DNA from 3 places in the Variovorax sp. PBL-E5 genome. Region 3 is predicted to be linked to each of the others. Evidence: riboswitches for the same ligand, from Rfam matches in the RefSeq annotation. Region 3 holds a riboswitch; each other region holds the start of a gene.

Region 1 (3,241 bases), 2.2 Mb from region 3:
TATCGATCGTGCCGAACACGGTGATGGACGACTGGGCCGAGGCCGCGCCGGCGGCGGCCAGCGCCACCGATGTCAGCCATATTTTTCTCTTCATTGCATGTCTCCGTTGGGAATCGACGGCCGGCTCACGGCAGCGCACAGGGATCGCGCACGCGCGCGCCTGTCCGAGGCCGCCGCGGCGGGCCTTGTGGGCAGAAAGGGCGTGATGTGCAGGCGGGTTGCCTGCGGACGCGGGGCGCGGTCGAACGCGACCGGCCGCCGCCGTCGTCAATGCGCTATGTCCACACCGAATGCCGGCGCAGTGCGATGCGGGGATGGATCCGTGGGGACATCGGGTGAACCTCTTTGAATTGTTCGGCAGGCATCAATGAAGCGCCAGGTGCAGCCCGAGAATAGAGAGCGAACGACCGATGGGAAAATCGTTCTTTCCGATGGCAGCCATGTGATGGCGCAATAGCTGCGCCATCACTCCGGCGCAACTACGCGCCCTGCAAGCCGAGGACCGGCGGCCGCGGCGTCGCGCCGGTGAAGGCGAAATCCACCTCCGGCGCGAGTCCGCTCACGATGCGCGCGATCGACTTGCCCGAACCGCAGGCGTGCGTCCAGCCCAGCGTGCCGTGGCCGGTGTTGAGGAACAGGTTCGGCAACCGGGTGGCGCCGATCAGCGGCACGTTGCTCGGCGTGGCGGGGCGCAGCCCGGTCCAGAACTGGGCCTGCGTCGTGTCGCCGGCGCCGGGGAACAGCTGCTCGACGCGCCGCACGATGGCCTCGCAGCGCACGCGGTTCAGGTCGCGGTCGTAGCCGTTGAGTTCGGCCGTGCCGGCGATGCGCATGCGGTCGCCCGTGGCCGAGGTGTAGCGCGAGAACACCAGCTTGTATTCGTCGTCGGTGAGCGAGACCTGATAGGCCTTCGAGGCATCGATGACCGGCAGCGTGACCGAATAGCCCTTGGCCGGATAGATCGGCAGCCGGATGCCCAACGGCGCCGCATAGAGGGGGCTGAGCGAGCCCATCGCGAGCACGAAGGCATCGCCGCGGATGCGCTGGAAGCGGCCTTCGCTGTCGGTCGCCTCGACGTGGTCGATGCTGCCGCCGGCCTCGCGGATCGCGGTCACCGTGTGGCTCATGAGGAACCTCACACCGGCCGCCTGGCAGAGCTTGACCAGCTCGCGCGCGAAGCGGTTGGCGTCGCCCGACTCGTCCTCGGCCGTGTAGGTGGCGCCGGCCAGCTGCGGGCGGATATGAGCCAGCGCGGGTTCGAGCCGCACGGCTTCGTCGGCCGAGATCACCTGGCGTTCGCAGCCGAGTGCGCGCATCTGCTCGGCGGGCTTGAGCGCGCCATCGAATTCCTTTTGGGTCGTGTAGAAGTGCAGGATGCCCTGCGTGCGCTGCTCGTAGTCGAGGCCGGTGTCGCGGCGCAGCTGCTGCAGCGTCGCGCGGCTGTAGGTGCCCAGCCGCACGATCTGCTCGATGTTGTGGCGGGTGCGCGCCGGCGTGCATTCACGCAGGAACTGCAGGCCCCAGAGCCACTGCCGCATGTCGGCGCGGAAGCGAAAGAGCAGGGGTGCGTCTTCCTTGCCGAGCCATTGCAGCACCTTGAGCGGCGCGCTCGGGTTGGCCCAGGGCTCGGCATGGCTGACCGAGATCTGGCCGCCGTTGGCGAAGCTGGTTTCGGCGGCCGGCGTGGCCTGCCGGTCGATCACGGTCACGTCGTGGCCGAGTTGCTGGAGGTAGTAGGCCGAGGTGACGCCGAGCAGGCCGGCGCCGAGAACGATCACGCGCATGTCAAGAACCCCTTCGAGGTTTTGGCGCTCGAACACGGCGAAACGGATGCTGCAAAAAGAAAAGCAACCGGAACGCATGTTCAAGTTGCCGCTCCCCCTGTCCTCGGTACCTGAGAGATTCACCCTCTGCGGCGCAGCGGGCTTGCTCCTTCGGTGCATCACGTGGCGTGATGGCTCTCCAGACGGCTCTGACGATGGTTGCAGTACGGGCTCATCACGTGAGCCGACCTGAGCGTTTATGGGAGTTTGCGCCTTCGGTGAGGCCGCTCGCGCGGCCTGCTCTCCTGCGAGCGCGAGTCTAACCGAAGCAGGGCGCGCGGTCGATGAGCGCGTGCGACGCGATGCATCACTTCGCGCGATGCCTCGCATCCAAAGGAACGATTTTTTCTTTCGTCCACGGCCTTCGACAATTTTCGCTTCTGCCCTATCGGATATCGAAACGCGAAGCGACCATGAACAGCTCTTCTCTTTTGCACGTGACGGTGAGCGCCGTCCGCCGCGAAGCCCGGCACATCGTGAGCCTCGAGCTGCGTCCGCGCACGCGAGAAGCGTTGCCGGTCTTCGAGCCCGGGGCGCACATCGACCTGCACCTGGCGCCGGATCTGGTCCGCAGCTACTCGCTGCTGAACCCGGACACCGAAGGCGATCGCTACCGGATCGCCATCCTCAACGACAGGAACAGCCGCGGCGGATCGCGCCATGTCCACGAGCGGCTCGCGGTCGGGTCGATGCTGGACATCTCGCCGCCGCGCAATCATTTCCCGCTGAATACCGAAGCGTCGAGGTCGGTCCTGCTGGCGGGCGGCATCGGCATCACGCCGATCCTCGCCATGCACGAGCGGCTCGCGGCGCTGGGCAAGCCGGCGTCGCTGCTGTACTGCGCGCGGTCCCGGCCGGAGGCAGCATTCTGCGAACGGCTCGGGTCGTCGAAGAGCGTCAGCTTCCACTTCGACGAAGAGCAGGGAAGGCCGCCCGATCTGCGCGAATTCCTCTCGGGCGAACCGGCGGCGAGCGATTTCTATTGCTGCGGGCCGGCGCCGATGATTGCTGCCTTCGAACGCATCTGCGAGGAACTCGGCTTCAGGAAGGTCCATGTCGAACGCTTTGCGGCGGATGCGGGGCACGGGGTGTCGCGGCAGCAGCATCCCTACACGGTGACGCTGGCGCGCACCGGCCGGACCCTTGCCGTACAGCCGGGCGTCGCGCTGCTCGATGCCCTGCACCAAGCCGGCATCGACGCCGATTGCGGTTGCCGCGAGGGCGTCTGCCGCGCCTGCGAGACACGGGTGCTCGAGGGCATTCCGGCGCACCGGGATTCGGTGCTCTCGAGCGAGGAGCGCGCTTCGAACCGGACGATGATGGTTTGCGTGTCGGGCTGCGTCGGCGAACACCTCGTTCTCGATCTTTGAGCCGGTCATCGGCAGGAAACCCCTGTCCAGCGCCTGCAGCCAGGGCAG
Region 2 (3,241 bases), 1.7 Mb from region 3:
GCGGTGCGCGCCACGCTGGTCGGTCTCGCCGATGCGGGCAGCGACGGCATCCGGCGCACCGGCGACCTGGGCGCCGACGTGCTGGTGCGGCACATCATCGGGCTCGATCCGACGCGTCGCGGCGTGGCGATCGCCGACGTCGCCGAAGCCGGCATGCGCATGACCTTCTGCCGCCGCAATGCGCAGGCGGCGCGCGCCGATCTCATGCGTGTCTGTGCCGAGATCCGCGAGGAACTCGAACCCGAGGAGCAGACGCTGGCGACGGCGCGCGCGGTCGCGGCCGGCGAGGCCGAGGCCGCGCCCCATCCCGCACGCCGCATCGCGGGCGCGGTGTACGTGAGCTGCTCCGGCCGCGGCGGCCCGCATTTCGGCGCGCCCGGCGCGGAGCTGCAGATCGTGCGGCATGCGCTCGGCGACGTGCCGCTGGTCGGCTTCTTCGCGGCCGGCGAGATCGCGCGGCATCACCTGTACGGCTACACCGGCGTGCTGACGGTCTTCATCGGCGCCGATTGAGCGCGAGGCGGCCTGCGCCGGCCTACATGCCGCGGAAGGCGAACTCGAGTTCGGGCCGCAGGCCGCTCATGATCCGGGCGATCGACTTGCCGGCGCCGCAGACGTGCACCCAGCCATGCGCGCCGGGCGCGGTGTTGAGGAACAGGTTGGGCAGCCGCGTCTTGCCGATCATGGGCAGCCCGTTCCGGCTCACCGCATGCCCGACGGTTTCGAGCGTGGCGTGCGCCGTGTCGGCGGCGCCGGGGAACAACTGCTCGAAGCGGCGCAGGATGGCGTCGAAGCGATCGGAGTCGGCTTCGCCTTCCTCGTCGAGGCGGTCGCGCGCGAAGCCCGAGACCCGCAGGGAATCGCCCGCCGGCGTCTCGATGCGCGTGATGCGCAGCTTGCCCTGGCGGTCCCGCAGGGTTACGCGCGGAGCGCGGGCGGCATCCTTGATCGGCATCGTGACGATGTACTCGCGCAGGTGGCGCAGCGGCATCGCGATGCCCAGTTGCTGCGCATGCGGCGCGCCGGCCGCGCCGAGCGCGAGCACATAGGCCTGGGCGCGCATGGCCGTGGGCCGGCCGCCGGCATCGCGCAGTTCGACGTGGTCGATGCGGCCCTCGCGCTCGTGCAGCGACACCACCGTGTGCTTCATCGCGAAGCGGACCCCGGCCGCGCGGCACAGGAAGACGAGGCTGGCCGCGAACTGGGCCGGATCGCGCGCCGGGTCGTCCTGCGTATAGGCCGCGCCGGCGAGGCCTATGCGCATCGCCTGCAGCGCCGGCTCGATGCGCAGCGCGTCCTCGGGCGAGAGCAGGCGTTCTTCGCAGCCCAGCCTGTTCCAGTGCGCGGCGCGGGCCGTGCGGTCCTCGAAAGCGGCAGCGTCCGTGTAAAGGCTCAGCAGGCCTGCGGTGCGCGCGCTCTGGGGCATGCCGGCTTCGTCGCTCAGCGCGCGCACGCTTTCGCGGCTGTAGGCGGCCAGGCGAACGAGATGCTCGAACGGATCGGACTTGCGGCGTTCGCCGATGGCACGGTCGAGCAGCCGGGCCAAGTGCCTTCGCAGGCGGCTGTACAGCGCCGATTCCTTGCGCTTCGTGCCGGCAGGGGATGAGGACAGTGCCGCCGGCTGCGCTGCGGCGCCTTCCTCATGGCGGTTCACGCGGCCGCGCGCCTTGGCCGCGGGGCTCGCGTGCCGGTCGACCACCGTCACCTCGTGGCCCAGCTGTTGCAGGTAGTAGGCCGATGCGACGCCGAGCAGGCCGGCGCCCAGAACAATCACGCGCATGTCCGTATCCTTTGGGGATGGCACGAACGGCGGGTGGCGGCGCGGATGGCGGCCTTCACCCGGGGTTCAGACTGCCGCTCCCCTGTCCTTGTACCTGAGAGATTCACCCGCGTGCGACCCGCAGCGGGCTTGCTCCTTCGGAGCGCCGCGTGCCGCGGCGGCTCTCCAGTCGGCGATTGATCAACAACGATGCAGTGACCGAATCGCCTTCGGCGATTCACCTGAGCGTTCATGGGAGTTTGCGCCATCGGTGGGATGGTGGGGATCATCCGCTTTTCTGCGATCGGTAGTCCAGCGCAGAAACCGGTTTCTTGAATCATGTGGGCGACCCGCTCAAGCCCGGCGCAGGCGCGTGAAAAGCTCGAATTCCCAGTTGCGCATGCCGAGCAGCAAGGTATAGCCCTCGCGTTCCTTGGGCGACAGCTTCTGGTCGGTCTGGTGCTGCTGGGCGAAGTCCTGGGCCACGCGCTGCAGGCGTTCGAGGAAGGCGGGCGCCAGCGAGCGGCTGATCGAGCCGTGGACCAGCAGCAGGCCTTCGGCCGGCCCGTCGAAGCCGCCCTTGTAGTAGTCGAGCACCACGTTCTCGCGGAAGAAATCCATCACCGGGCCATGCGGGCGCCAGCGGAAGGTCTTGGCCAGCTTGAGGCGGTAGCGGTTCAGCGGACGCAGCTCGATGATGCCGATGCGGTCGAGCTGGGCCAGGTAGCCGATGCACTCGGCCTGGCTGATCCGGTAGGCGGTGACGATCTGCTCCAGCGTCCACTGGCTCAGCACGTTGATCGCCACCAGCAGCAGCTTCTTGTCCTTGACCACGGCATTTTCCTGCTCGAGCGTCAGCTCCTTCAGCAAGGGCTGATCGTCGGCCACACGGCGGGCGAGTTCGGCGAAATCGATCTTGAGTGCGCGGCAGATCGCGTCGACCCGCGTGAGCGGCATGTCGCCCTTGGCGAGCATGCGCTTGACGCTGGACTCGGCCATGTCGAGCGACTTGGCGAGATCCGCATAGGTCATGCGGGCATTCTTGAGTTCGTTCTTCAGGGCCTGGACGAGGTCGACGGTGGTGCTCATGGGAAGAGTATTGCCTGTTGATACCAAGGGGCGTTGGAAATTGCTCCGTATCGATTTTCGATGCCCGAGAGGGGGTTGGCAACCTACATTCCGCCCCACCGCCACCCCACGGAGTCCGCCATGTCCCTGCTGTCTTCCCTTTCCCGCCGCGAGCGCGGCCTGCTGTCCGTGTTCGCGTTGCTGACCTTGGTTGCGGTCGCCGGGCCGGATCTGCAAGCGACCGAACTGCCGCCGGCCGTGTTCGCCGATACCCAGGCCTGGCACGGGCTGCCGAACGCGATGGATGTGCTCAGCAACCTGCCCTTCCTGGTCATCGGGCTCTGGGGCCTGCGCTGGCTGCACTGGCTCGACCGGGCGCATGAAGACGTGCTGGATGCGGTGCCGCTGCCGCCA
Region 3 (3,241 bases):
GAGGGTAAGGAGGTCTGGACGGGCGTCGGCATGGAGGGCAGTCGTGCGGTCGGGCAGGGAGGGGGCGAATCAGGCTTCGTCGGCGAATTTCTGATAGGCCGTGGCGTCGAGCAGCGCGTCGAGCTGCGCCGGCTCGCCGAGGCGCACCTTGAAGAACCAGCCGGCACCGGTCGGGTCGCTGTTGGCCAGCGAAGGGTCGGCGCGCAGCGCTTCGTTGACTTCGGTGATCTCGCCCGACACGGGCATGAACACGTCGGCCGCGGCCTTGACCGACTCGACCACGCCGGCGATCTCGCCCTGCGCGAAGGTCTTGCCGATCGGGGGCAGGTCGACGAAGACCACGTCGCCGAGCGCATCCTGCGCATGCAGCGTGATGCCGACCGTGGCGGTGTTGCCGTCCCCGGGCTGGACCCATTCGTGGTCCTTGGTGTACTTGATGGTCATGAAGGAATCTCCTGGAAAAAATGGGCCGCTTGAATGGAAGGAATCGGGTCGAGGCTCAGCCTCTGAAGTAGTGGGCGGGCACGAAGGGCATGGTGCTGACTTCCATCGGCACCGCCTTGCCGCGCACCATGGCCTGGATGCGCGTGCCGGGTTCGGCGTAGGCGAGCGCCACATAGGCCATCGCGACCGGCCGGTCGACCGTGGGGCCGAGCAGGCCGCTGGTCACGTGGCCGATCGGCTGGCCTTCGAAGGATTCGAGCAGCGTGCCGTCGCGCACCGGCACGCGTTCCAGCGCCACCAGGCCGACGCGCTTGCGCTTGAGCGTGTGGTGGTCGAGGTGGCCGGCCGTGCCGCTGGCGGCGACGAGTTGCGCCAGCACCTTCGCGGCGCCGGGAAAGCCGCCCTCGCGCGCGCCGCCGGCGCGGCGCACCTTCTGCATCGCCCACCCGAGCGAGGCCTCGACCGGCGTGGTCGTCTCGTCGATGTCGTTGCCGTAGAGGCACAGCCCCGCTTCGAGCCGCAGCGAATTGCGTGCGCCCAGGCCGACGGGCTTGACCTCGGCCTGCGCGAGCAGCAGGCGGGCCAGCGCCTCGGCGTCCTGCGCGGCGACCGAGATCTCGAAGCCGTCCTCGCCGGTGTAGCCGCTGCGCGTGACGAAGGCGGCGATGCCGCCGATCTGCACCGCACCGCCGGTCATGAAGACGAAGCGCTCGATCCCTGGCGACAGCCGCGCCAGCGTCGCCGCAGCCTGTGGCCCCTGCAGCGCCAGCAGGGCGTGGTCGGGCAGGGGCTGCACCTGGCAGCGTGCGCCGATCTTCACGGTGATGTGGGCGATGTCGGCCTTCTTGCAGGCGCCGTTGACGATCACGAAGAGCGAATCCTTGCCTTCGTTGAAGAACATCAGGTCGTCGAGGATGCCGCCGTCGTCGTTCAGCAGCAGGCCGTAGCGCTGCCGGCCGGCCGCCAGCCCGACGACGTCGACCGGCATCAGGGTTTCGAACGCGGCCGCGGCGTCGGGACCGACCAGCCGGAGCTGGCCCATGTGCGAGATGTCGAACAGGCCGGCGGCACTGCGCGTGTGCTTGTGCTCGGCCATCAGGCCGGCCGGGTACTGCACGGGCATCGAATAGCCGGCGAAGGGCACCATGCGTGCGCCGAGTTCCACGTGCAGGTCGTACAGCGGTGTCTTCTGAAGATCGTCACCGGATGCGGATGCGGATGAGGAGGCCAAGGCACTCTCCAAAAGGGGCAGTCTCGTTCCATGGCGCGAGCCATGGGCCACCCCTGCTGTCCGCTTTACCTGAGAGATTCGCCCCACGATCGGGGTTTGCTCCTTCGGTGGACGGCCCTGCGCTTGCGCGGCGGGCCGGCTCTCTCCAGCAAGGAAACGCGCGAAAAAGATCGGCGCTTCGTCAGTCCTTTTGCCTGAGCGTTCGGGCCCGTGGATCGGTGGGACCTGCGCCTTCGGCGGCTCCGCGGGGCGGGGCTCTCTCCTGACCCTGGTGAGTGTAAGGGATCGGTGGCGCCCGGCGCCGCCGATCGGTTCAATGCAGGGGCAGGGCGGGCAGCAGCTTGTCGATGCGCTCGCGGATCGATTCGGCGCGCTCGGCGCCGGCGGCCTGCTCGATCGCCTCGAGCATGGCGTTGGCCGTCGCCAGCATCGATTCGCGGTCGCGCGCTGCGCGCAAGGCCTCACGGAAGCGTTCGGCCAGCGGCGGGTCGCGCCGCACGAACATGCGCTCGCAGAGGTCGAACAGGAACATCCGCGTGGTGGCGAGCGACCGCTTGCCGTCGAAGACATCGGCGGCGACGGCCACGGCGGGTTCGGGCTGCGGGGCCGGCTGGCGGTGCTGCAGATAGCCGGTGTCCATCAACTGGGCCGCGACGCGGCTGGCCTGCTCGCGGCCGCCGAAGAGCTCGCCGAAGTCGGTCACCGAGCGATGGCCGTTGGCCATCAGCAGCAGGGCGCGCTCACGCTGGCCGAGGGTCCGGCGGCCGGGCTGGAGTTCTTGATGGGCCTTGTCGGTCTTGATGAGGAACATGGGATGCTGGCTTGCGGGCGAGCCTTGCAGCATCGGGGGTGGGTGTGACGGCTTTGTGAATGGGTGATTCGAAGGGTGCGATTTCTGTTGAGGCTGTCGGCCGGGGCGAATTCCCGGCTCCGGCCTCACGTCACGCGCAACGCACAGTTCAAAGGCCCGGTGCCCCCACCCCAACCCTCCCCCAGAGGAGGAGGGAGAAAGCCCGTCACATGCCGACGTAGTTCGGCCCGCCGCCGCCCTCGGGCGTCACCCACACGATGTTCTGCGTCGGATCCTTGATGTCGCAGGTCTTGCAATGCACGCAGTTCTGCGCATTGATCTGCAGGCGCTCCTTGCCGCCCTCATCCGGCACGAACTCGTACACGCCGGCGGGACAGTAGCGGCTCTCGGGGCCGGCGTAGTCGGGCAGGTTGATCCGGGTCGGCACCGTCGCGTCCTTGAGCGTCAGGTGCGCGGGCTGGTTCTCTTCGTGGTTGGTGTTGCTCACGAAGACCGACGACAGCCGGTCGAAGGTGAGCTTGTTGTCCGGTTTCGGGTAGGCGATCTTCTTGCTGGCCGATGCCCGCTTGAGGCGCTGGTGATCGGCCTCGGTGCGGTGAATCGTCCATGGGATGTGGCCGCGCAGCACGAACTGCTCGATGCCGGTCATCACCGTGCCGACCGCCAGGCCCTTCTTGAACCACTGCTTGAAGTTGCGTGCCTTGTTGAGTTCGGTGCGCAGCCAGCTCTTCTCGAAGGCCGCGGGGTAGGCCGTG

Evidence for each region. Region 3 has a riboswitch for glycine ahead of gcvT (glycine cleavage system aminomethyltransferase GcvT). Riboswitches for the same ligand answer to the same signal wherever they lie in the genome.
Region 1: it holds a riboswitch for glycine, as region 3 does, so the genes downstream of both, WDLP6_RS21050 (D-amino acid dehydrogenase) here and gcvT (glycine cleavage system aminomethyltransferase GcvT) in region 3, are expected to answer to the same signal.
Region 2: it holds a riboswitch for glycine, as region 3 does, so the genes downstream of both, WDLP6_RS02410 (FAD-dependent oxidoreductase) here and gcvT (glycine cleavage system aminomethyltransferase GcvT) in region 3, are expected to answer to the same signal.

Annotation. Positions count from the first base shown of each region.
Region 1 covers NZ_LR594671.1:4,342,980-4,346,220, reverse strand. The annotation lists gene WDLP6_RS21055 (porin) at 1-94, opposite strand, end outside; gene WDLP6_RS21050 (D-amino acid dehydrogenase) at 480-1,784, opposite strand; glycine riboswitch at 1,872-1,976, opposite strand; glycine riboswitch at 1,992-2,081, opposite strand; gene WDLP6_RS21045 (PDR/VanB family oxidoreductase) at 2,237-3,193, shown strand.
Region 2 covers NZ_LR594671.1:493,316-496,556, forward strand. The annotation lists gene WDLP6_RS02405 (FIST signal transduction protein) at 1-513, shown strand, start outside; gene WDLP6_RS02410 (FAD-dependent oxidoreductase) at 536-1,780, opposite strand; glycine riboswitch at 1,853-1,960, opposite strand; gene WDLP6_RS02415 (helix-turn-helix domain-containing protein) at 2,114-2,848, opposite strand; gene WDLP6_RS02420 (hypothetical protein) at 2,969-3,241, shown strand, end outside.
Region 3 covers NZ_LR594671.1:2,185,040-2,188,280, forward strand. The annotation lists gene gcvP (aminomethyl-transferring glycine dehydrogenase) at 1-32, opposite strand, end outside; gene gcvH (glycine cleavage system protein GcvH) at 70-444, opposite strand; gene gcvT (glycine cleavage system aminomethyltransferase GcvT) at 500-1,675, opposite strand; glycine riboswitch at 1,722-1,834, opposite strand; glycine riboswitch at 1,852-1,950, opposite strand; gene WDLP6_RS10700 (hypothetical protein) at 1,989-2,486, opposite strand; gene WDLP6_RS10705 (electron transfer flavoprotein-ubiquinone oxidoreductase) at 2,692-3,241, opposite strand, start outside.